DNA from 4 places in the Pseudomonas sp. TWP3-1 genome. Region 1 is predicted to be linked to each of the others. Evidence: predicted binding sites of a transcription regulator. Region 1 holds the regulator's gene; each other region holds the start of a gene.
What was found. The regulator FliA, encoded in region 1, starts transcription of late flagellar genes. The targets are predictions, from matches to a motif close to CTAAAGTTTNNNNNNNNNNNGCCGNTAA.

Region 1 (5,797 bases):
CGCAAGAAGCTCTCGCAGGATCTGGGCTTCCTGATGCCGACTGTGCATATCCGTGACAACCTCGATCTGGCGCCGAGTGCCTATCGCCTCACCTTGATGGGCGTGATCCTCGCCGAAGCCGAGATCTACCCGGATCGCGAACTGGCGATCAACCCCGGTCAGGTCTACGGCAGCCTCAACGGCATAACCGCCAAAGATCCGGCTTTTGGCCTGGAGGCGGTGTGGATTGAAATCAGCCAGCGCGCACAGGCGCAATCGCTTGGCTACACCGTGGTGGACGCCAGTACGGTAGTGGCGACGCACTTGAACCAGATTCTGTACAAGCACTCCAGTGAGCTGATTGGCCACGAAGAAGTGCAGCAACTCATGCAATTGCTGGCCAAAAGCTCGCCTAAACTGGCGGAAGAGCTGGTGCCGGGCGTGGTTTCGCTGTCGCAGTTGCTCAAGGTGCTGCAAGCGCTGTTGGCCGAACATGTGCCGGTGCGCGACATTCGCAGCATCGCCGAAGCCATCGCCAACAACGCCGCCAAGAGTCAAGATACCGCCGCGCTGGTGGCTGCGGTGCGGGTCGGCGTTTCGCGTGCCATCGTCCAAAGCATTGTAGGGACTGAGTCCGAGCTGCCAGTTATCACGCTGGAGCCAAGGTTGGAACAGATATTGCTCAATAGTCTGCAGAAGGCGGGACAAGGCTCGGAAGAGGGCGTTCTGCTGGAGCCGAGCATGGCCGAGAAGCTGCAGCGTTCGTTGATCGAAGCGGCGCAGCGTCAGGAAATGCAAGGTCAGCCGGTTATCCTGCTGGTAGCAGGCCCGGTGCGCGCGATGCTCTCGCGCTTTGGTCGCCTGGCAGTCCCTGGACTGCACGTGCTGGCCTACCAGGAAATACCGGATAACAAGCAAGTGACGATCGTTGCGACAGTAGGGCCCAACGGCTGAGGTAGTGGTACATGCAAGTTAAGCGTTTTTTCGCCGCCGATATGCGTCAGGCCATGAAGCTGGTTCGTGATGAGCTGGGCGCTGATGCCGCCATCATTGGCAACCGCCGCATTGCCGGCGGTGTCGAGCTGACGGCCGCGCTCGATTACAAATTGTCGGCGCTGGCTCCGCGTGTTCCGAACATGGAACTCGAAGATGAGCTGCGCAAGACCCAGTCGCGCATCGTCACCGCCCAGGCCGAGCTGAGCCTGCGTGGCGAAGCCGACGGCAACACCAATCAACAATTGTTTTCCGGGCTGCCGTTGACCGCTGGCCTGCCGCTGACTGCTGCCGAGCCGTTGAGCGAGCCGACTTACGCCGCTCCGGCACGTCCTGCTCCAGCACCTGCGCAAGCCTCCGGCGGTATCGACCCGCGTGCTCTGGACTCGATGCGTTTCGAACTGAACAGTCTGCGCGAGCTGATGGAAGTGCAACTCGGCACGCTGGCCTGGAATCAGCTGCAAGGCAGCCGTCCGGCGCAGGCCAATCTGTATCGTCGTCTGCAACGCATCGGCCTGTCCGGCCCGTTGTCGCGCGATCTGCTGGCGCTGACCACCGAAATTGAAGAACCCCGTCAGGCCTGGCGCATGTTGCTCGCGCACCTGGCGCGGATGATCGCCACCCCGGAAGTCGAGCCACTGGAAGAGGGCGGCGTGATTGCCATGGTCGGCCCTGCCGGCATGGGCAAGACCACCACCCTGGCCAAACTCGCCGCACGCTACGTGCTCAAGTACGGCGCGCAGAACATCGCGCTGGTGAGCATGGACAGTTTCCGCATCGGCGCGCAGGAGCAGCTCAAGACCTTGGGTCGCATCCTCAACGTCTCGGTGACTCACGTCGACCCGGGCCAATCGCTGGTGCAGGCGCTGGATCCACTGCTGCGCAAACGCGTGGTGCTGATCGATACCGCCGGCCTGCAAGCCAGCGATCCGGCACTGCGCATGCAGCTCGAAAGTCTGGCCGGGCGTGGCATTCGCTCAAAAAATTATCTGGTATTGGCAACCACCAGCCAGAAACAGGTTCTAACCGCCGCTTATCACAGTTACAAGCGTTGCGGGCTTGCCGGCTGCATCCTGACTAAACTGGATGAAACGGCCAGCCTTGGCGAAGTGTTGAGCCTGGCGATCAGTCATGAATTGCCGGTCGCGTACCTGACCGACGGCCCACGGATTCCGGATGATTTGCATCTGCCGCGCCGTCATCAATTGGTCAGTCGCGCCGTCAGCGTGCAAATGCAGGAAGAACCCAGCGAAGAAGCCATGGCCGACATGTTCGCTGATATCTACCACAGTCCGACCAAGCAGGTTGGCTGAGGTAATGAACAGTTTTTGTACCTACATCGGTGGTCTGCCACGCATTGTTCCGGTTGTGAACGCGCAGCCAGTAATGTGGCCTCCGTCTATGCAAGACAAGGTAAAGAAATAACATGGGCAGCATGCATCCCGTACAGGTGATCGCGGTGACCGGCGGCAAAGGTGGCGTCGGCAAGACTAACGTTTCAGTGAACTTGTCCCTGGCGCTGGCAGAACTTGGCCGTCGGGTCATGCTGCTGGACGCTGACCTGGGGCTGGCGAACGTCGACGTTCTGCTGGGCCTCACGCCCAAACGCACGTTGGCCGACGTGATCGAAGGCCGCTGCGAGCTGCGCGACGTGTTGTTGCAAGGCCCCGGCGGGATTCGCATCGTGCCGGCCGCCTCCGGCACTCAGAGCATGGTGCACCTGAGCCCGGCGCAACATGCCGGTCTGATTCAGGCATTCAGCGACATCGGCGACAATCTCGACGTACTGGTGATCGACACCGCTGCGGGTATTGGTGACTCGGTAGTCAGTTTCGTGCGCGCAGCGCAGGAAGTGTTGCTGGTGGTCTGCGACGAGCCGACTTCGATCACTGACGCCTACGCGCTGATCAAGTTGCTCAACCGCGATTACGGCATGAACCGCTTCCGCGTCCTCGCCAACATGGCGCAGAGCCCGCAGGAAGGGCGCAATCTGTTCGCCAAGTTGACCAAGGTCACGGATCGCTTTCTCGATGTCGCCCTACAATACGTCGGCGCCGTGCCTTACGACGAAAGTGTGCGTAAAGCGGTGCAGAAGCAGCGTGCGGTCTATGAAGCCTTCCCGCGTTCCAAGTGCGCGCTGGCGTTCAAGGCAATCGCACAGAAGGTCGATACCTGGCCGCTGCCGGCCAACCCGCGTGGGCATCTGGAATTTTTCGTCGAGCGCCTCGTGCAGCAAACGGCAGGGCCTGTTCTATGACCGCCAGCGGTATGAATTTCTACAAGAAGTCGGCACGTGACGCGCAGTACGAGTTGATCGAGCGTTACGCGCCACTGGTCAAACGCATCGCCTACCACTTGCTGGCACGCTTGCCGGCCAGTGTGCAGGTCGAAGATCTGATTCAGGCCGGGATGATCGGTCTGCTGGAAGTCTCGACCAAATACGACGCCAGCAAAGGCGCCAGTTTCGAAACGTACGCGGGCATCCGGATCCGCGGCGCCATGCTCGATGAAGTGCGCAAAGGGGACTGGGCTCCACGCTCGGTTCACCGCAATACCCGTATGGTCAGCGACGCAATTCGCTCGATTGAAGCTAAAACCGGCCGTGACGCTAAAGATCACGAAGTTGCGGCCGAACTCCAATTGAGTCTCGACGATTATTACGGGATTTTGAACGATACCTTGGGCAGCCGCCTGTTCAGTTTCGACGACCTGCTACAGGACGGCGAACATGAAGGGCTGCACGAGGACGGCGCGAGTGCTCATCTTGAGCCGTCGCGCGATCTGGAAGATGAGCGCTTCCAGGCCGCGCTGGCGGACGCGATTGCCAATTTGCCGGAGCGTGAGCGACTGGTGTTGGCGCTGTACTACGACGAAGAGCTGAACCTCAAGGAAATCGGTGAAGTCCTTGGCGTCAGCGAATCGCGGGTCAGCCAGTTACACAGCCAGTGCGCGGCCCGTTTGCGGGGGCGTTTGGGGGAGTGGCGAGCGCGCTGAAGACAGTGTGGGGACACTGTAGAGGAGGCTGGTGCGGTGGTGAACGGCACCGGTCTTGCTCTGTTGTGCTCCAGACAGTCATCGAGTGCTTTGCCGGAATGATTGAAATGGCGCGTCCAGGTGCTGGGCGCGTTTAAGACTGCTTGGAGGTCGAATTGAACAAAGACATGAAAATCCTCATCGTTGATGACTTCTCAACGATGCGGCGGATCATCAAAAACCTGTTGCGTGACCTTGGGTTCACCAACACGGTCGAGGCTGACGATGGCATCACCGCCATTCCGGTTCTCAACAGCGGCAGCATCGACTTTCTGGTAACAGACTGGAACATGCCGGGCATGACCGGTATCGACCTGCTGCGCCACGTGCGCGCCGATGAAAAACTCAAGCACTTGCCAGTGCTGATGGTGACCGCTGAAGCCAAGCGCGAACAGATCATCGAAGCAGCCCAGGCCGGTGTTAACGGCTATGTGGTGAAACCCTTCACGGCCCAGGCGTTGAAAGACAAGATCGAGAAGATTTTCGAACGCATCGGTTGAGAAACTGCGCCACGGGGGAGCTATGGACAACAACGAATCTTCACAGGGCGATTTTGAATCGACCCTGAAAAAACACGCGGTCGAATTGGTCGAAAGCCTTGAAAAGGGCAAGTTCGGCGACGCTGTGCAACTGATCCATGAGCTCAATCAGACCCGTGACCGTGGCCTGTACCAGGAAGTTGGCAAGCTCACACGTGAACTGCACAGTGCGATCGTCAATTTCCAGATTGACCCGAACATGCCGCAGGCCGAGGAAGTGTCGCAAATCACCGACGCAACCGAGCGTCTGGGCTATGTGGTCAAGCTCACTGAAGCCGCGGCCAACCGCACCATGGATCTGGTGGAAAGCGCCACCCCGCTGGTCAACGGCCTGGCTGATGAAGCCCAGAGCCTGAGCGCCGACTGGGGCCGCTTCATGCGTCGCGAAGTCGGGGCTGAAGAGTTCCGCGAGCTGGCGCGTCGGGTTGACGGTTTTCTGGCACGCAGCGGCACGGACAACCGTGCGGTGTCGAGCAACCTCAACGACATTCTGCTGGCTCAGGATTACCAGGACCTGACCGGTCAGGTGATCAAGCGCGTGACCCAACTGGTCACCGAAGTCGAAAGCAATCTGCTCAAACTCGTACTCATGGCCAGTCAGGTTGACCGCTTTGCGGGCATCGAACATGACCGTGCGGCGATGCTCGCTGAAAAAGATCCACAAAAACATCTCTCGCAGGGTGAAGGTCCGCAGATTCATGCCGATAAACGAGAAGACGTTGTGTCCGGTCAGGACGATGTGGACGATTTGTTATCCAGCCTCGGATTCTAGAGTTTTTGAATTTTAGGTTTTTTGGGTTTTTAGACCTGTAGGAGCACCCCATTAATGAGCTTCGGCGCCGATGAAGAGATCCTTCAGGATTTCCTGGTTGAGGCCGGCGAGATTCTTGAGCAGCTGTCAGAACAATTGGTCGAGCTGGAAAGCCGCCCGGATGATGCTGATCTGCTCAACGCAATTTTTCGCGGTTTTCACACTGTAAAAGGGGGCGCCGGCTTCCTTCAGCTCAATGAGCTGGTGGAGTGCTGTCACATCGCCGAAAACGTGTTCGACATCCTGCGCAAGGGTGAGCGTCGCGTTGATGCAGAGCTGATGGACGTTGTGCTTGAAGCACTGGACGCGGTGAACGGCATGTTCACCGAAGTGCGCGAGCGCAGCCCGATTACTGCTGCAACACCTGAACTGCTGGCCGCCCTCGCGCGTCTGGCGGAACCGCAATCGGCTGACGCCGTAGCGGTTGAAGAAGTGGTGGAAG
Region 2 (5,797 bases), on a different contig from region 1:
CGGCAGCAAGCCCGGCGCCGGCGGCTGGCCGAGCTGGGTGCGCTTGGGATCGACAAACCGCGCGCCGGGCAGATGCCCTTCGGCATAGCGCGCCGGGCTGGTCAGATCGACCAGAATCAGGTTGCGGGCGTCGAGGCGCGCGAGCAGGTCGCTCGGCTCGATCACCAGCGACAGGCCAGAGAAGTCAGACATGTGAGGTCTCCAGAGCACAAAGGGGAACGATTGTAGCTGTCATTGGCCGCGCTGGCTAAAGCTGTGCAGGGCTTTCTCGATGCACTGCGCGGTTTTGCCGAAGGCTTGCACGCTGATGTCGGCAAACGGCCCGCCGCCCTGATCGGCAACCACGATCATGATCACTCGACCGTTATTGACCAGTGAGCGCAGAAACAGATGCTCGCCACGAAACAGCGTACGCAGGCTCGGCGGCAGCAGCGCGGAAAACTGGGCGTTGTTCTCGGGGGTGATCCGTACCTGCGCCTGTTGTGCGAGCAGCCGTTGCAGGACCTTGCTCTGGCTGACGACAAAATTCAGCGCCGCTGCGTCCTTGGGCAAACCCGAGGTTTGATGCACGCGCAGATTGGAATGGGTGCGGTCGGCCATCAGGATCATCACGCGGCGCATGCCGCTGGCGACCAGTGCATCGCGCGCAGCGACGGTCAGGCTCATGGCATTGGTGAAGCGGCTTGGCTCGGCCAGCAGTTCGGCGCATTGCTTGCGCCACGCGCTCAAATCGTCGGCAGTCGGCGCGGCAGCGGGCAACATCCCGGCGGGCAGGCGTCGAACACCCAACGGCCACAGCAGCGCAACCGCCGGGTGCCACAGGTCCGGCATGGCGTGCTGACGGGCACTGTTGGCGGCTTGCTGGTGCAACTGTTGTTGCACCTCATCCATCGAGATCTGCAGATAGAGACTGGTCAGATATTGCCAGCGCTCACTGTGCGGACTGTCCCAAGCCTGTTGCGCCGACAGCGCCAGACCGTTGGCCAGCAGCACAGTGTTGGCCGGCTGATTGAGCCAGCGGCGCAGGGTCGGATCGTCGTCAAGGCGATTTTGCTGGCGCAACGGGTGATCGACATCCCGGGCGATGCGCAGCACTTTGACCAGTTCCCGTTGTTCACTGAGCAACAGTTTGTAGCCTTGCTGGACCCAGATCGGCAGACGCCAGATTTCGACCAGCGCCTCGGCGATCTTCAGCAGACGCACGCCAAACAACTGCTTTTCCACCGTGTGCGCCGATTCGCCCTTGTGGATAACCCGCAGCTCCCATTCTTCCAGCAACCTGGGGTGGGTCAGTGCCAATGGCCACAGCGGCGAGAGAAACAGCAAACTGCCCCAATGAATGTCCTGCCACAGCCGCGCCAGGCGACTGGCGAAAAAACCGTTGGCCTGTTGCGTGGCGTGCTGGCTGACCATCTGCAATTGGCGCAGGGCTTGGGGAATCTGTTTGTTGGGTTCTGCGGGCAGGCGTGCGAGCAGCTCTTCGGTGCGCGCCAGGCCGAGGCGATTAATCGCTACTTCGAGATTTTCCGCCGGTCCGCTCATGCTGCCGTGGGTGTGACGATTGGCCTCACGGATGATGCTCAAGGCTAACGCTGGGCTGTCCTGCATCAGATCGGCGATGTCGCGCAGCGAGCTGCGGTCATCGCGGATTGCCCGGCAAACCCGGTCATGCGCTTCTTGCGGCACTGGCAAGTGAACACTGTCGAGCAGCTTGACCCAGCCTTCGAGCGTGGTCGGTGTCGGGTGTGGGACGTTCGTTTCATTAGCCATGTCTGGACGGGATCTTCATCTGCTGTAGACGCGCCCGGCACGGGCTAAATTGGCTTTTCGCCTGAACTGGCTATAGTCTGGCGCAGTTTTGCCGATAAGTAGAAGAAGAGATTTTTTAACTTCCGAATATGACCTTGAACCCGACTTAAATAAGTACTTTCTACCTATGGCTAAAATTATCGGCATCATCGTCGTATTCGCGAGCGTGCTCGGCGGATACGTGCTTTCCCACGGCAAGATTGCTGCTCTGATCCAGCCTTTCGAGGTGTTGATCATCGGCGGTGCCGCGCTCGGCGCTTTCCTCCAGGCCAACCCCAGTTATATGACGATGCACGTGCTCAAGAAATCCCTGAGCATGTTCAGTTCGCGTTTCAGCCACACGTTCTACCTGGAAGTGCTGGGTCTGATTTACGAGATCCTCAACAAGAGCCGTCGCGAAGGCATGATGGCCATCGAGGGCGACATCGAAGATGCCGCTGCGAGCCCGATCTTCGCCAAGTACCCGGCAGTGCTCAAAGACGAACGCATGACCGCGTTCATCTGCGATTACCTGCGCATCATGTCCTCCGGCAACATGGCTCCGCACGAGCTGGAAGGCTTGTTCGACATGGAGCTGTACAGCCTCAAGGAAGATCTCGAGCATCCGTCCCACGCGGTCAACGGCATTGCCGACGCCATGCCCGGTTTCGGTATCGTCGCGGCGGTACTGGGTATCGTGGTAACCATGGCCTCCCTCGGTGAAGGCGATCAGAAGTCCATCGGTCTGCACGTAGGTGCGGCACTGGTCGGTACCTTCTTCGGTATTCTCGCGGCGTACGGTTTCTTCGGCCCGCTGGCGCATTCCCTGGCGCACGATGCCAAGGAAGAGCTGAACGTGTACGAAGCTATTAAAGCTTCGCTGGTGGCTTCGGCCTCCGGCATGCCGCCGTCGCTGGCCGTCGAGTTCGGGCGCAAGGTTCTGTACCCGGCGCACCGTCCAAGCTTCGCCGAGCTGGAACAAGCGGTTCGCGGTCGCTAAGTCATGGAAAATAACCAGCCGATAATCATCAAGCGCGTCAAGCGCATTGCTGCCGGGCATCACGGCGGGGCGTGGAAAATCGCCTTCGCCGACTTCGCCACGGCGATGATGGCGTTCTTCCTGGTGTTGTGGCTGCTGTCCACCGCGACCCCGGAACAGAAGATCGCGATCGCCGGCTACTTCAAAGACCCGGTCGGTTTCTCCGAGAGCGGCACGCCGTACATCATCGACCTGGGCGGCACGCCGACCCTGGCGCCGGAAAACACCCTCAACCCTGAGGTGAAGTCCCAGCCGCAACCGGACAAGGTCACGGTCGATACCGAGCAAGTTGAAGGCATGGCCGAAATGGTCGAGAAGGAACGCCTGGAACTGCTGCTGCAAGAATTGCAGAACAAGGTCGACGAGAACCCGCAGCTACAGAAATTCAAGGATCAGATCCTGTTCGAAATCACCCCGAACGGTTTGCGCATCCAGATCATGGACGCAGAAAACCGGCCGATGTTCGACTCAGGTTCTGCGCGTCTGAAGCCGTACTTCGAAGACATCCTGCTGGCCATGGCTGACACCATCAAAGCAGTGCCGAACAAGATCAGCATCAGCGGCCACACCGATGCCAAGCCTTACACTGGCAGCGGTGATTTCGGTAACTGGGAGCTTTCGGCCAACCGTGCCAACGCTGCACGCCGCGCGCTGATTGCCGGCAGTTATCCGGATGCGCAAGTGGCGCGTGTTGTCGGTTACGCCTCGTCGGCGCTTTTCGACAAGGAAAACCCGTTCAACCCGGTCAACCGCCGCATCGACATCGTGGTGCTGACCAAGAAGGCTCAGGCGGCCATCGAAGGTGCACAAGGTGCCGACGCCGCGAAGCCGGCAGAAGACGGCCAGAACGGCGCGGCTCCGGCCACCCCGGTCGACCCGAACGCCCTGCCGGCCGATCAGCAACCGGTGCCAGCGCACGAGTTGCGCGAACGGTTGAACCTGTTCGACGACGCGGCGCCGAAGCCGGGTGACCCAGCCAAACCGGCTGAACCGCCCAAGCAATAACCCGCAAAAAAGCCACGACATTCGTGGCTTTTTTGTGTGTGCCTGCGTCACTCACTGCACAACGTTTCTTTGAATCATGGAAGATCAGTAATGGAAAGACTCAAGTCTTATTTTCAGCGGCATGGCAACGCGCCTTTCAAATTCGGTGAGGGGCGGGTCAGCGGCTATATCTCCGCGACTCTCGGCCTGTTGAGCCTGCTGGCGGTGTTGTGCTTTCTGTTCCCTGAGTGGTTGACCACCGCCGAACTGCGCAAGGTCTACGACGAGCAGTTCGCGCGCACGACCTTGCTGCTCGGGCTGGTGCTGTCGTTCAGCCTCGGCACGCTGAACATTCTGCTGAACAAGCGCAAACGCCTGGGGATCACCGGGTTGGTTGCATCGGGCCTGGCGGTGTTTCTCGGCGGCACCGATGTGCAGATCAACGCGATCGGCCAGACGCCTTATTCGCTGGGGCTGGACTGGTTCGTCCTGGCCTTGCTGGTGTCTGCCATCGTCTTCATTCCGCTGGAAAAGCTCTACTCCAAGGATCCCCAGCAGAACATCCTGCGCCCACACTGGCGCACCGATCTGACCTACTTTTTCGTCAGCCATATGCTGGTGCAATTCATCCTGATCTTCATCACCGCATCGTCGAGTTACGTCGCCGGTTGGGCGATGTCGCCGGACTTGCAGGCGAGCGTGCAGAGCTTGCCGATTGTGCTGCAATTTTTCCTCGCGGTGCTGGTGGCCGACCTTGGCCAATACTGGCTGCATCGCCTGTATCACGTGGTGCCGTGGCTGTGGCGCGTGCACGCCGTGCATCACTCGAGCACGCACATGGACTGGCTCGCCGGTTCGCGCGTGCACTTCATTGAAATCCTGCTGACCCGAACCGGCGTGCTGGTGCCGTTGATGCTGCTGGGCTTCGCGCCGCAAGCATTGAATGCCTATGTAATCCTCGTCGGCGTGCAGGCAGTGCTGGCCCATGCCAACGTGCGGATTGATGGCGGCTGGCTGAACTACGTGATCGTGCTGCCGCGCTATCACCATTGGCACCACGCGCGGCACAAGGATTACATCTACAAGAACTACGCGATCCACACGCCGCTGGTGGACATGCTGTTCGGCACGTTCAAGCTGCCGCCGAAGGAGTGGCCGGTGCGTTATGGCGTGTTTGGCAAGGAGTTGCCCGGCGGGATAGTGCGTCAGCATCTGTATGCGTTTCAGAAACCGGAGCCTAAATAAATCGGGGTTGGTGTGAAAAATCCGCGGTGATCGCGGCTTTTTCTAATGGTCGTTGAATGACTTTTTTCGTACAGGACGAATTCTCTCTGCTTGCCTCAAGCGGCCTGGAAGGCCCCCTGGCGAATGCTGGTTATCACGTGTTGCGAAATGGATTCGAAGAAAGGGAGTGTCAACTGTGAGTGAGTTAATTCCGGCGAATATTATCCAGACGGTTTATGTGCATCCTGATGAGGAGTACATCAAACCATTCGGTAAGGTCTGGAAGCTGATGGAGTCGAGTACAGCGTGGATGTCCGCCGTTATTGTCGTGGGTACCGTGCTCGCGAATGTGTTTGGACGGTCTGCATTTTCCGATCCTGTTGTTTACGTGCTGCTCGGTGTGGTGGCCGTTGTTGTGTTTGTGATAGTGATCATCAAACTGGTAGAAAAATCGGAGGCTAACGCTCAAGTCGATACCGACAGTCCTGACGAAGGCAATGTGCGCGTAGGCTTTGATGCGTTGGGTGTCACGGTCGAGAAACAGATGGGTTCAGAGCGTTATTCCAGCGTGATACCCCGCTCGGACATCAAAGCCATTTCCGGCTATGTTCAGCATGGCTGGCTAGGTTTGCGCGATCGCGGCGTGGTCATTGAGCGAAATGACGGCGCGCAATTTCGTTTTGTTTTGTCTCTGAAGAAGTCCGAGTTGAGTGATTTTTTGAGTGAGTTTGAATTGTCGCTCGGCAGGCTCGAATACCCGGT
Region 3 (5,797 bases), on a different contig from region 1:
GCCTGAATCGATTAGCTCCCCTGTTGGAGCTGTCGAGAGACACGAGGCTGCGATCTGTTGATCTGCAGCCAAATAAAAAGCCCCGCCACTCGAAAGAGGGCGGGGCTTTTTAGTGTCTCGAAACTAGCGGACGCTAACTTACTCGTCTTCGCCCATCTGCGATTGCAGATAGTTCTCAAGACCGACTTTATCGATCAGGCCCAGCTGAGTTTCCAGCCAGTCGATATGTTCTTCTTCGGATTCGAGAATGTCTTCAAGCAGTTCACGGCTGCCGTAGTCGGCAACGGTTTCGCAGTGCGCGATCGCAGCTTTCAGATCAGCATGGCCGGTTTTCTCGATACGCAGATCGCACTCAAGCATTTCCTTGGTGTGCTCGCCGATGTGCAGCTTGCCCAGATCCTGCACGTTCGGCAGACCTTCCAGGAACAGGATGCGCTTGATCAGCTTGTCCGCGTGCTTCATCTCGTCGATGGATTCTTTGTATTCGTGCTTGCCGAGCTTGTTCAGACCCCAATCTTCATACATGCGTGCATGCAGGAAGTACTGATTGATCGCGACCAGCTCATTGGCAAGGATCTTGTTGAGATGCTGGATGACTGTAATGTCGCCTTTCATGATCGGAGTCCTGCCCTGTAATAGCTATATATGGGCCAGAGTTTGAGCCGCGCTCTTATAAGTGTCAAACCTAAGTTATTGAATAATAAATGAAAATTAATCGGAATAAGAATGTTTGTGTTCCGCGTCTAGACGCTAAGCATTTGATTTTCAGGCATAAAAAAACCGGACATAAGTCCGGTTTTTCGAAATAGGGGGTATTTACGCGGCAGTAAATTCTACCGGGTAGGGGATCGCGGCCTGGGCGGTTTGCAGCTTGGTCAGGGTTTCGCGAACCACTTCCTTGGCAAGGCAGGCACATTTGCCGCATTGGCTGGCGACGCCGGTGGCCTGACGAACTTCTTTATAGCTGCAGCAACCTTCATAGATCGCTTCGCGGATCTGTCCGTCGGTGACGCCAGTGCAGAGACAAACATACATAAGTGAGAACCGTCGCTGGTTGTGACTCAATTGCGATGGATCTTAATGTTAACGAGAATGATTGTCAAAGTGCTTTCGGAACGGATTATCGCCAAATCCGGGTATGCCTGACGAACGGTGTCTTATGGCCGGAGGCCAGCGCGACTTGTGCAAAAAAACCGTTGAGGACAGGCCAAATTCGCAGTGTATGATGGTCGGCCCTTGCGAAGGGGGTTCGTGTCACAGGGCTGTCGCCTGAGGGTGACAGGCTGGCCCGGACCCTGAACTTCAAGTTTTTACACCAGGAGATATCAATGAGCGTACTCGTAGGCAAACAAGCCCCAGACTTCACCGTCCCGGCCGTACTCGGCAATGGCGAGATCGTTGACAGCTTCACCCTGTCCTCGGCCATCAAAGGCAAATACGGCCTGGTGTTCTTCTACCCGCTGGACTTCACCTTCGTCTGCCCGTCCGAGCTGATCGCTCTGGACAACCGCATGGCCGACTTCAAGGCACGCAACGTAGAAGTGATCGCTGTTTCGATCGACTCGCACTTCACCCACAACGCCTGGCGCAACACCCCGGTCAACAATGGCGGCATCGGTCAGGTGAAATACACCATGGCTGCCGACATGAAGCACGACATCGCCAAGGCTTACGACGTTGAGTCCGAAGGCGGCGTAGCTTTCCGTGGCGCGTTCCTGATCGACGACAAGGGCGTTGTCCGCTCGCAGATCATCAACGACCTGCCGCTGGGCCGTAACATGGAAGAGCTGATCCGTCTGGTCGACGCTCTGCAATTCCACGAAGAGCACGGCGAAGTCTGCCCTGCCAACTGGAAAAAAGGCGACAAAGGCATGAACGCTTCGCCAGAAGGCGTTGCGGCTTACCTGACCGAGAACGCTGCCGCCCTGTAAGGCGCAACGTCGAGGTACAAAAAAACCGGCTCTTGAGCCGGTTTTTTCATGCGCGCGAAAAACTTCGACGATCAGTCGTTGAAGTCTTCCCAGCCACCCATCTGTTTCCAGCGGTTGACGATGCCGCAGAACAACTCAGCGGTTTTCTCGGTGTCGTAACGCGCGGAGTGCGCCTCGCGACCGTCGAAATCGATGTCGGCTGCCTGACAGGCTTTCGCCAGTACGGTCTGACCGTACGCCAGACCGGCCAGCGTCGCGGTATCGAAACTGGAGAACGGGTGGAACGGGTTGCGCTTCATGTCCAGCCGCGCGACGGCGGCGTTGAGGAAGCCCAGATCGAAGCTGCTGTTGTGGCCGACCAGAATCGCCCGTTTGCAGCCGTTGGCTTTCAACGCCTTGCGGATGCCACGGAAGATGTCGGTCAACGCGGTTTCTTCACTGACGGCCATGCGCAACGGATGATCCAGCTTGATCCCGGTGAACTCCAGCGCAGCCGCTTCGATGTTGGCGCCTTCGAACGGCTCGACACGGAAGAAGTAGGTGTGGTCCGGGTAAACGAAACCCTTTTCATCCATGGCGATGGTGGTCGCGGCAATCTCCAGCAACGCATCGGTGGCGCAATTGAAGCCACCGGTTTCTACGTCGACGACAACCGGCAGGTAGCCGCGAAAGCGTGCTGCCATCGGGTGACGGGAGCCGCCACCACCTTGACCTTCCTGTTCGTCGTCGAAATGGTCTTCACTCACGCGTGTTCCTCCAGCAGGCGCCAGCGCAGTTTTTCACCGGCGCGCAGCGGGATAACGGTCAGCTCGCCGAATGGCAGGCTGGTCGGGGCGGTCCATTCTTCACGAACCAGGGTAATGCGATCGGTGTTCACCGGCAGGCCGTAGAAACGCGGGCCGTTGAGGCTGGCAAACGCTTCAAGCTTGTCCAGCGCATTGCGCTGTTCAAAGGCTTCGGCATACATCTCGATGGCAGCGTACGCGGTGTAGCAGCCGGCACAGCCGCACGCGGCTTCCTTGGCGTGCTGGGCGTGCGGTGCCGAGTCGGTGCCGAGAAAGAACTTCGCGCTGCCGCTGGTAGCGGCGTCGAGCAGGGCTTCCTGATGGGTATTGCGCTTGAGGATCGGCAGGCAATAGAAGTGCGGCCGAATCCCGCCAACCAGCATGTGATTGCGGTTGTACAGCAGGTGATGCGCAGTGATGGTCGCGCCAACGTTGGCCGCAGCCTCATTGACGAACTGCACGGCGTCGGCGGTGGTGATGTGTTCGAACACCACTTTGAGCGTCGGAAAACGCTCGACCACACGGCGCATGTGCTCATCGATGAAGATTTTTTCGCGGTCGAACACGTCGACATCGCCACGGGTGACTTCACCGTGGATCAACAACGGCATGCCGACTTCGGCCATGGCCTCGATCGCCGGGAAAATCTTGTCGATGCTGGTGACACCGGAATCGGAGTTGGTGGTGGCGCCGGCCGGATACAGCTTGGCGGCGTGCACGAAACCGCTGGCCTTGGCTTCACGAATTTCTTCGGGCTGGGTGCGGTCGGTGAGGTACAGCACCATCAATGGCTCGAAACCACTGCCGGCCGGGCGGGCAGCGAGAATCCGCTGGCGATAGCCGTCGGCTTCAGCGGCGTTGCGCACCGGCGGTACCAGGTTGGGCATGATGATTGCGCGACCAAAGGTGCGCGCGACATCCGCAACGGTATTGGTCAACACGGCACCATCGCGAAGATGAATGTGCCAGTCGTCGGGACGCAGCAGGGTCAGGCGGTCGGACATGAGGGGATTCCAGGCGGGTCAAACTGAGGCGAATGCTACCGGAAAAGACTCCTTCAGGCACTCGCTATCAAGTTTTGAGACAAGCGTCCGATATCCCATAGGTATGCCGTAAACATATGTGTATCGGTCTTTTTGTTGCAGAAGCCAGATGGAGCCTCCCGTGCGCCAGCGTTATTTAGCCTTGCTCAGTGTGTTTGTCAGCCTTCCGGCGATGGCGCTGACGTACCAGACACGTCTGGAGAACATCGAGTGGACGGTCGAGGGCGACAAGTTCGAATGCCGCTTGACGCAGCCGATCACCGATTTCGGCTCAGGGCAGTTCGTGCGCAAGGCCGGCGAGCAGGCGACCTTCCGGCTCAACGCCTACAACGCCATGCTCGGTGGCGGATCGGCGACCCTGCTGGCAGCCGCCGCGCCGTGGCAACCGGGGCGCGGCGACCTCAATCTGGGGACCGTCAGGCTGGGTAGCGGCAACGTGCTGTTCAACAGTTCTCAGGCTCAGGCCGGACGTTTGATCAGCGGCTTGATGGACGGCCGCAGCCCGCTGATCCGCCATGCCTCGGGCGATGGCCGGGTGGCGGAAGTGCGTCTGTTGCCGGTCAAGTTCAGCAAGGCGTTCAACGATTACCAAACGTGTGTGGCAAAGTTGCTGCCGCAGAATTTTGATCAGATCAAGCAATCGCAGATCGGCTTCCCCGGCGAAGGCGTCGAACTGGACGCTGCCGCCAAAGCCAAGCTGCAAGTCATGCTCGAATTCATGAAGGCCGATCCGACGGTCAATCACATCGAGCTCGACGGCCATTCCGACAACAGCGGCAATCGCCTGACCAACCGCGAACTGTCGCGCCGTCGCGCCTTGGCCGTGGTCGACTTCTTCAAGGCCAACGGCATTCAGGAGTCGCAGATCACCGTGCGCTTCCATGGCGAGCGTTATCCGCTGGTGCCGAACACCAACGCGGGTAACCGGGCGAAGAACCGCCGGGTCAATGTGCACCTCGCACGGGTGGCGCCGACCACGGCTCCGGCACCTACCGCGAGCACGCCTGCCAACGCTGCGGCGACTTCCTGACTCGCCGGTCATCGTCGCGCTGTCGAAACAATCTGTCGCTTTGTCGTCTTAAGCTGTCGCGCCTCTGTAAATTATCGCGTTTGAGCGGTAGACTCCTCGGCTTTCCGTAGAACCCCGTGGAGTGATGGCATGGCGGACGTAAACAAGGTCGTTCTGGCGTATTCCGGCGGCCTGGACACTTCGGTGATCCTCAAGTGGCTGCAAGATACTTATAACTGTGAAGTAGTGACTTTCACTGCTGACCTCGGTCAGGGCGAAGAGGTCGAGCCAGCTCGCGCCAAGGCGCAGGCCATGGGCGTCAAAGAAATCTACATCGACGACCTGCGCGAAGAATTCGTGCGTGATTTCGTATTCCCGATGTTCCGCGCCAACACCGTTTACGAAGGCGAGTACCTGCTGGGTACTTCCATCGCACGTCCGCTGATCGCCAAGCGCCTGATCGAAATCGCCAACGAAACCGGCGCTGACGCCATTTCCCACGGCGCCACCGGCAAAGGCAACGACCAGGTACGTTTCGAGCTGGGTGCCTACGCGCTCAAGCCTGGCGTGAAAGTCATCGCGCCATGGCGTGAATGGGACCTGCTCTCGCGTGAAAAGCTGATGGATTACGCTGAAAAGCACAACATCCCGATCGAGCGTCACGGCAAGAAGAAATCCCCGTACTCGATGGATGCCAACCTGCTGCACATCTCCTATGAAGGTGGCGTGCTGGAAGACACCTGGACCGAGCACGAAGAAGACATGTGGAAATGGACCGTCTCCCCGGAGAAGGCTCCTGACCAAGCGCAATACCTGGAACTGACCTACCGCAACGGCGATATCGTCGCACTGGACGGCGTCGAAATGACCCCGGCCACCGTGCTGGCGACGCTGAACCAGATCGGTGGCGCCCATGGTATCGGCCGTCTCGACATCGTCGAGAACCGCTACGTAGGCATGAAGTCCCGTGGCTGCTACGAAACCCCGGGCGGCACCATCATGCTGCGCGCGCACCGCGCCATCGAGTCG
Region 4 (5,797 bases), on a different contig from region 1:
GATAGCCCGATAATCACTGCAAGGAGCCGCTCGGAACGCCGATGCGCCAAATCTGGAAATCCTTTCGAGCATTGTATTTCGCCTCGCTGATGATGTTGATCGGCTCGGGTCTTTTAAGCACTTACCTGGCTTTGCGCCTGGCTGCGGATAATGTCGACGGTCTGTGGGTTGGTGCGCTGATGGCGGCCAACTATTTCGGTCTGGTGCTGGGCGGCAAGATCGGCCACCGCCTGATCGCCCGCGTCGGGCACATCCGGGCTTACTCTGCATGCGCGGGGATCGTCGGTGCGGCGGTGCTCGGCCATGGACTGGTGGACTGGCTGCCGGCGTGGCTGGTGCTGCGGACCATCGTCGGTCTGGGCATGATGTGCCAATACATGGTCATCGAAAGCTGGCTCAACGAACAGGCTGACGCCAATCAGCGCGGTCTGGTGTTCAGCGGCTACATGATTGCCTCGTATCTGGGGCTGGTGCTCGGGCAGTTGATTCTGGTCATGCACCCGGGCCTCGGTCTGGAACTGCTGATGGTGGTTGCCCTGTGCTTCGCGCTGTGTCTGGTACCGGTGACTTTGACCCGACGTATTCACCCGGCACCGCTACACCCGGCGCCGATGGAGCCGCGCTTCTTTATCAAGCGCGTGCCGCAGTCATTGAGTACGGTGCTCGGTGCCGGTCTGATCATCGGTTCGTTTTATGGTCTGGCGCCGTTGTATGCGTCGCAGCAAGGGCTGTCGACCGAACAGGTCGGTCTGTTCATGGGTAGCTGTATTTTTGCCGGTCTGCTGGTGCAGTGGCCGCTGGGCTGGTTGTCCGACCGCTATGACCGGGCGCTGCTGATTCGTTGTTTTGCGATGTTTCTGGCAGTGGCCGCGTTGCCGTTGGCGATCATGCCAAGCGTGCCGCTGGAAGTGCTGTTTATCGTCGGCTTCCTGTGTTCGCTGGTGCAGTTCTGTCTGTATCCGCTGGCCGTGGCGTTTTCCAACGACCACGTCGAGGGTGATCGGCGCGTTTCGCTGACGGCGATGCTGCTGGTGACCTATGGCGTCGGTGCGAGTATCGGGCCGTTGGCGGCAGGCGTGCTGATGAAGCTGTTCGGGCCGCAAAGCCTGTACGCGTTCTTCACCTTCTTTGCGCTGGTACTGGTGTGGCGCATCCGGCCGAAAGCCGTGACCAACATGCATCAGGTCGAGGATGCGCCGCTGCACCACGTTGCAATGCCGGACAGCATGTCCAGTTCGCCGCTGGTGGCAGCGCTCGATCCGCGGGTCGATGAGCACGTGGTGCAGGAGCAGATGCAGAATCCGGTTGATCCCGAGCCGGAACCCGAGCCCGAAACCGAGCAGGATACGCACACCGTCCCACCTGAGGATGATCCCCAAGGGCCAAGCTTCACCCAGGCCCGACCTTAAATCTCAGGCACAAAAAAACGGGCAGTCACCGCAAGGGACTGCCCGTTTTTCATTGCGTATTCGATCACATATCGTCTTTGTCGAAACGCCGTGCTTCACGTTGCAACTGATAGACGAAGCGCTCGACATTGCGCGCGGCCGGACCACTGATGTTGTGGAAACGCAGGCCGGCGAAGGTAATGTTGAGTTTTTCTTCGAAGTGCAGATAACGCAACTCGACCGAGACCGGTTGGTTGCCAAACAGCGGCGCGGCAGCGAGGCGGTCATAGACCTGGCCCAGTTGCAGGCGATCGGTGATGTCGCCTTCGAAGCGCAGTTTGCAACCGGTAGCGGAGATGTCCAGCAACTTGCCGTCGATCGGTGCCTTGAGCTTTTCGCCACCGAGCACGACGCTGACCAGGTCGGCCAGTTTCAGGGCAGCGCGAAAGGCATTGCGGCGCTGGTGGTAAACCACTTCTTCGGGCAAGTCGCCGACGTAAAAGCGGTCGCCATCAGAATCCTTGATGCTCAGCGTGCCGGTGCATTCCCAGGCAATGCGTACACCGTCATGGAAGCCCTCGACCTTGAACGGTTCGCCAGCTTCGAGAAAGCGCTCGCCGTCGCGCGGGATCATTTCATCGAACTTGATGGTGGCGGATTCCCGATCAACTTCGATCAGGTAGCTCTGGAAGCGCTGACTGCGCTCGTGAAAGGTGATGATCAGTGGATCATGGCTTTCTTGCAGCTGGCGCAGGTTGCTGGAGATTTCCAGGGGCGTGGTGAGCACCTTTGGGGGCTGCGGAGCGTCATCATTGGACACGTTAGATCAATCTCCAGACAAAATTTGACTACGGCTAGCCAGCATTTTGCCAGCATGTAACGCGTGTTGATAGGGCGCAAGCATAGAACAGCTTATGCCTGACTGAGTGCGCGCGGCTTCTGCAGCTTGGAGAAGGTGCCGGTGGCATCGTAAAGCGCCGGAGGCTCGCCGCCGGTGAGGATTTTCAGCTGATTGGCCGTGGCGGCCTGCTGGATCACGATCGACTGGCCGTTTTGCACATTAGCCGCCTGGCATTGGGCAATCAGATCGGTGAGGACATCGCTCTCAGCCATCAACTGCGCGCCGATGCTCGACTGGCTGGCAAGTTGCTCCAGGCCTTCGCGCGTGGCGGGCAGATTGAGGCTGACGAGGATTTCGCTGCGCTTGCGGCCATGCTGTTCAAGCAGAATGATCAGCGCCTGTTTGCGCGCCAGAATTTCTTCCAGCACCGGCATGTCGCGACCGTGCAAGGCGAGGGACTCGGATTGCAATAACTCCAGCAACTGTTGAGCTGGAGCAAAGTCGTCGGTGATCAGTTGCAGTAAATTAGTGTCGTGCATGGCTGGCCTTGGGTTTTAAGCGTCCAAAAGCCTGGCGCCGGCGAAAGCCTAGCGCTGGGCTTCGAAGTTGAGCAGTTTGCTGGCTACACGGTTGCTGTCGACTTTATAGCTGCCATCGGCAATCGCTGCTTTCAACTCGGCCACACGGGCATTGTCGACGGCAGGCTGATCGCGCAGCTTGTCAGTGACCTTCTGCAACTGTTGAGCCTCATTGCTGAGGTGTACCGATTCCCCGGCTTTAGCGGTACTGGCCTGTTCGGCCGGGGTATTCAGCGGCGCGGAGGTGCCGGTTTCGGCGGTTTCCCTGGCGTTGCTGGTACGTGTACTGCCGGTAAGTGGCGAGGAGCTGTTCAAACGGCTGAAATCGATGACCATGATAAAAACCTCTGGGAATTTGGACGCTTGCCATGTTTTCGGCCATCCCCTGGAAAACTTTAGACTCATTTACCCATGAGTTTGCATGCAGGTCCGATGCGCCACAGTTTAGGGAACAGCTCGGCCCAGCGCCAGTTTTCCATCTCGCTACATCGCCACTTCCACCTGGCCAGGCGCGACCACCTGCGCCTTGATGACCCGTTGCGAATTGAGGTTTTTCACGCGGATCTGTTCTTTCAGGCCGCCGTTGGCCAGGGCTTCACCCGGCATGCGCACGGCCATCGTGCCGCTGCGCGCGGTGATTACCACTTGATCGCCCTTGCGTACCACTTCGGCTTGTTCCAGATGCACCAGAGTAATGACCTGATCGGCTACCGTTGGTCGGGTCAATTTCTGCCCGATCGCTTCATCCACCGACGTCAAAAAACCTTGGTTGATCAGGCTGATATCACGCTCACGCAAGGTCACGTCCTGAGGCTCGATGATGCCTGCGCGTCTGAGCGGGCGCGTGGTCGTCACAATCTCGCGAAACAGGCGGACTTGAGCGGGTACGAACACCGTCCAGGGCGATCCGCCCTCGCAGCGAACCTTGACCGTAACCCGCCCCAGAGGGCGTGCCGGACTCTCCAGAGTGGCTGTCAATTCCTTGTCGCACATAGGCATGCGCATACGAGGATCGAGCTGGTTGACCTCGATCTCGTAGCGGCCTTCGGTTTGACTGCTGGCCAGATAGTCTTCTACGGTGAATTCAAGAAAGCCCTGAGTCACGCCGATAAGCATGTCAGGCATGGTAACCGTATCAGCAACGGCAGGGCTGCCAGCGTAAAAGCAGCAAATGGCGGACATCGCGCAAAGCCCTCTGCGGAGGGGAGATGTCAGGTGTCGGAATAATGTCGTTTGAGCGTTCATACGAGTTAAAAAGCAAGCGCCGTGCCGTTTAGCAATGAATGTGCGTCGCAACAACACTTGGCGTTGGTGTAGGAGTCTGGGCATGGCTGGTGTAATGGATTCGGTGAACCAGCGCACGCAACTGGTAGGGCAGAATCGCCTGGAGCTGTTGTTGTTCCGTCTCGACGGCCAACAGCTATACGGGATCAACGTGTTCAAAGTGCGCGAGGTGCTGCAATGCCCCAAGCTGACACTGATGCCCAAGTCCAGTCCTGTCGTGTGCGGGGTGGCGAATATCCGGGGGGCAACCATTCCGATCCTTGATCTGGCAATGGCGACCGGCTCGGGTGCTTTGAAAGACAAGAACAACCCGTTCGTGATCATCACGGAGTACAACACCAAGACCCAGGGTTTCCTGGTGCGCTCGGTGGAACGCATCGTGAACATGAACTGGGAAGAGATTCATCCACCACCGAAGGGGACGGGGCGCGATCATTACCTGACCGCTGTGACTCGAGTGGACAATCAGTTAGTCGAAATCATCGACGTCGAAAAAGTGCTGGCGGAAGTCGCACCGACGCCGGAAGCGATTTCGGTCGGCGTGGTCGATGTCGAGACGCAGACCAAAGCGTTGTCGTTGCGGGTACTGACGGTCGATGACTCGTCGGTGGCGCGCAAGCAGGTGACGCGTTGTCTGCAGACGATTGGTGTCGAAGTGGTGGCGTTGAACGACGGTCGGCAAGCGCTGGATTACCTGCGCAAACTGGTCGACGAAGGCAAGAAGCCGGAAGAAGAGTTCCTGATGATGATCTCCGACATCGAGATGCCGGAGATGGACGGGTACACCCTGACGGCCGAGATCCGCGGCGACTCGCGCATGCAAAAGCTCCATATCATCCTGCATACTTCGTTGTCGGGAGTGTTCAATCAGGCGATGGTCAAGAAAGTCGGTGCCGATGACTTTCTGGCCAAATTCCGCCCTGATGACCTGGCATCCCGGGTAGTCGACCGGATCAAAGCAGCAGATATCAGCTAGGAGCCTTTTGCTCCTGGCGGTCAACACGATTTAAGAGGCGGCATCTTTGTCTACGGGTAATTTGGATTTCGAACAGTTCCGGGTCTTCCTGGAAAAAGCCTGTGGCATTTTGCTCGGTGAAAACAAGCAGTATCTGGTCTCGAGCCGTCTCAACAAACTGATGGAAGTGCAAGGCATCAAGTCCCTGGGTGAGCTGGTACAGCGCATCCAGACCCAGCCGCGCAGCGGTTTGCGCGAGCAGGTGGTCGATGCCATGACGACCAACGAAACCCTGTGGTTTCGTGACACCTATCCGTTTGAAGTCTTGAAGAACAAGGTACTGCCGGAAGCGATCAAGGCTGCACCAAACCAGCGTCTGCGGATCTGGTCGGCGGCTTGCTCGTCGGGTCAGGAACCGTACTCGCTGTCGATGTCGATCGACGAGTTCGAGCGCAGCAACCTCGGTCAGCTGAAAATGGGCGTGCAGATTGTTGCCACCGATCTGTCTGGCAGCATGCTCAACAACTGCAAGACCGGCGAGTACGACAGCCTGGCCATCGGCCGCGGTTTGTCGCCTGATCGCCTGCAACGCTACTTCGACCCGAAAGGGCCGGGTCGCTGGGCAATCAAGGCGCCGATCAAGAGCCGGGTTGAGTTCCGCTCGTTCAACCTGCTCGACAGCTACGCCAGCCTGGGCAAGTTCGACATCGTGTTCTGCCGCAACGTGCTGATCTACTTCTCCGCCGAGGTG

Region 2: the regulator FliA is predicted to act here: its motif matches at 1,841-1,868, upstream of motA (flagellar motor stator protein MotA).
Region 3: the regulator FliA is predicted to act here: its motif matches at 3,787-3,814, upstream of ACP7BN_RS21465 (flagellar protein MotY).
Region 4: the regulator FliA is predicted to act here: its motif matches at 3,179-3,206, upstream of flgM (flagellar biosynthesis anti-sigma factor FlgM).

What each region holds. Positions count from the first base shown of each region.
Region 1 is NZ_JAFCUQ010000009.1:134,891-140,687, forward strand. It holds gene flhA (flagellar biosynthesis protein FlhA) at 1-933, shown strand, start outside; gene flhF (flagellar biosynthesis protein FlhF) at 945-2,285, shown strand; gene fleN (flagellar synthesis regulator FleN) at 2,399-3,229, shown strand; gene fliA (RNA polymerase sigma factor FliA) at 3,226-3,966, shown strand; gene ACP7BN_RS14660 (chemotaxis response regulator CheY) at 4,134-4,505, shown strand; gene ACP7BN_RS14665 (protein phosphatase CheZ) at 4,528-5,316, shown strand; gene ACP7BN_RS14670 (chemotaxis protein CheA) at 5,371-5,797, shown strand, end outside.
Region 2 is NZ_JAFCUQ010000002.1:339-6,135, reverse strand. It holds gene ACP7BN_RS03240 (rhodanese-like domain-containing protein) at 1-192, opposite strand, end outside; gene ACP7BN_RS03235 (HDOD domain-containing protein) at 232-1,770, opposite strand; gene motA (flagellar motor stator protein MotA) at 1,937-2,788, shown strand; gene motB (flagellar motor protein MotB) at 2,792-3,832, shown strand; gene ACP7BN_RS03220 (sterol desaturase family protein) at 3,923-5,056, shown strand; gene ACP7BN_RS03215 (hypothetical protein) at 5,232-5,797, shown strand, end outside.
Region 3 is NZ_JAFCUQ010000017.1:90,870-96,666, forward strand. It holds gene grxD (Grx4 family monothiol glutaredoxin) at 1-6, shown strand, start outside; gene bfr (bacterioferritin) at 139-615, opposite strand; gene ACP7BN_RS21445 (bacterioferritin-associated ferredoxin) at 817-1,035, opposite strand; gene ACP7BN_RS21450 (peroxiredoxin) at 1,329-1,931, shown strand; gene rnt (ribonuclease T) at 2,003-2,677, opposite strand; gene pyrC (dihydroorotase) at 2,674-3,720, opposite strand; gene ACP7BN_RS21465 (flagellar protein MotY) at 3,881-4,789, shown strand; gene ACP7BN_RS21470 (argininosuccinate synthase) at 4,919-5,797, shown strand, end outside.
Region 4 is NZ_JAFCUQ010000004.1:60,626-66,422, forward strand. It holds gene ACP7BN_RS07340 (MFS transporter) at 42-1,409, shown strand; gene ACP7BN_RS07345 (flagellar brake protein) at 1,474-2,208, opposite strand; gene ACP7BN_RS07350 (flagella synthesis protein FlgN) at 2,301-2,768, opposite strand; gene flgM (flagellar biosynthesis anti-sigma factor FlgM) at 2,817-3,143, opposite strand; gene flgA (flagellar basal body P-ring formation chaperone FlgA) at 3,291-4,052, opposite strand; gene ACP7BN_RS07365 (chemotaxis protein CheV) at 4,135-5,067, shown strand; gene cheR (protein-glutamate O-methyltransferase CheR) at 5,114-5,797, shown strand, end outside.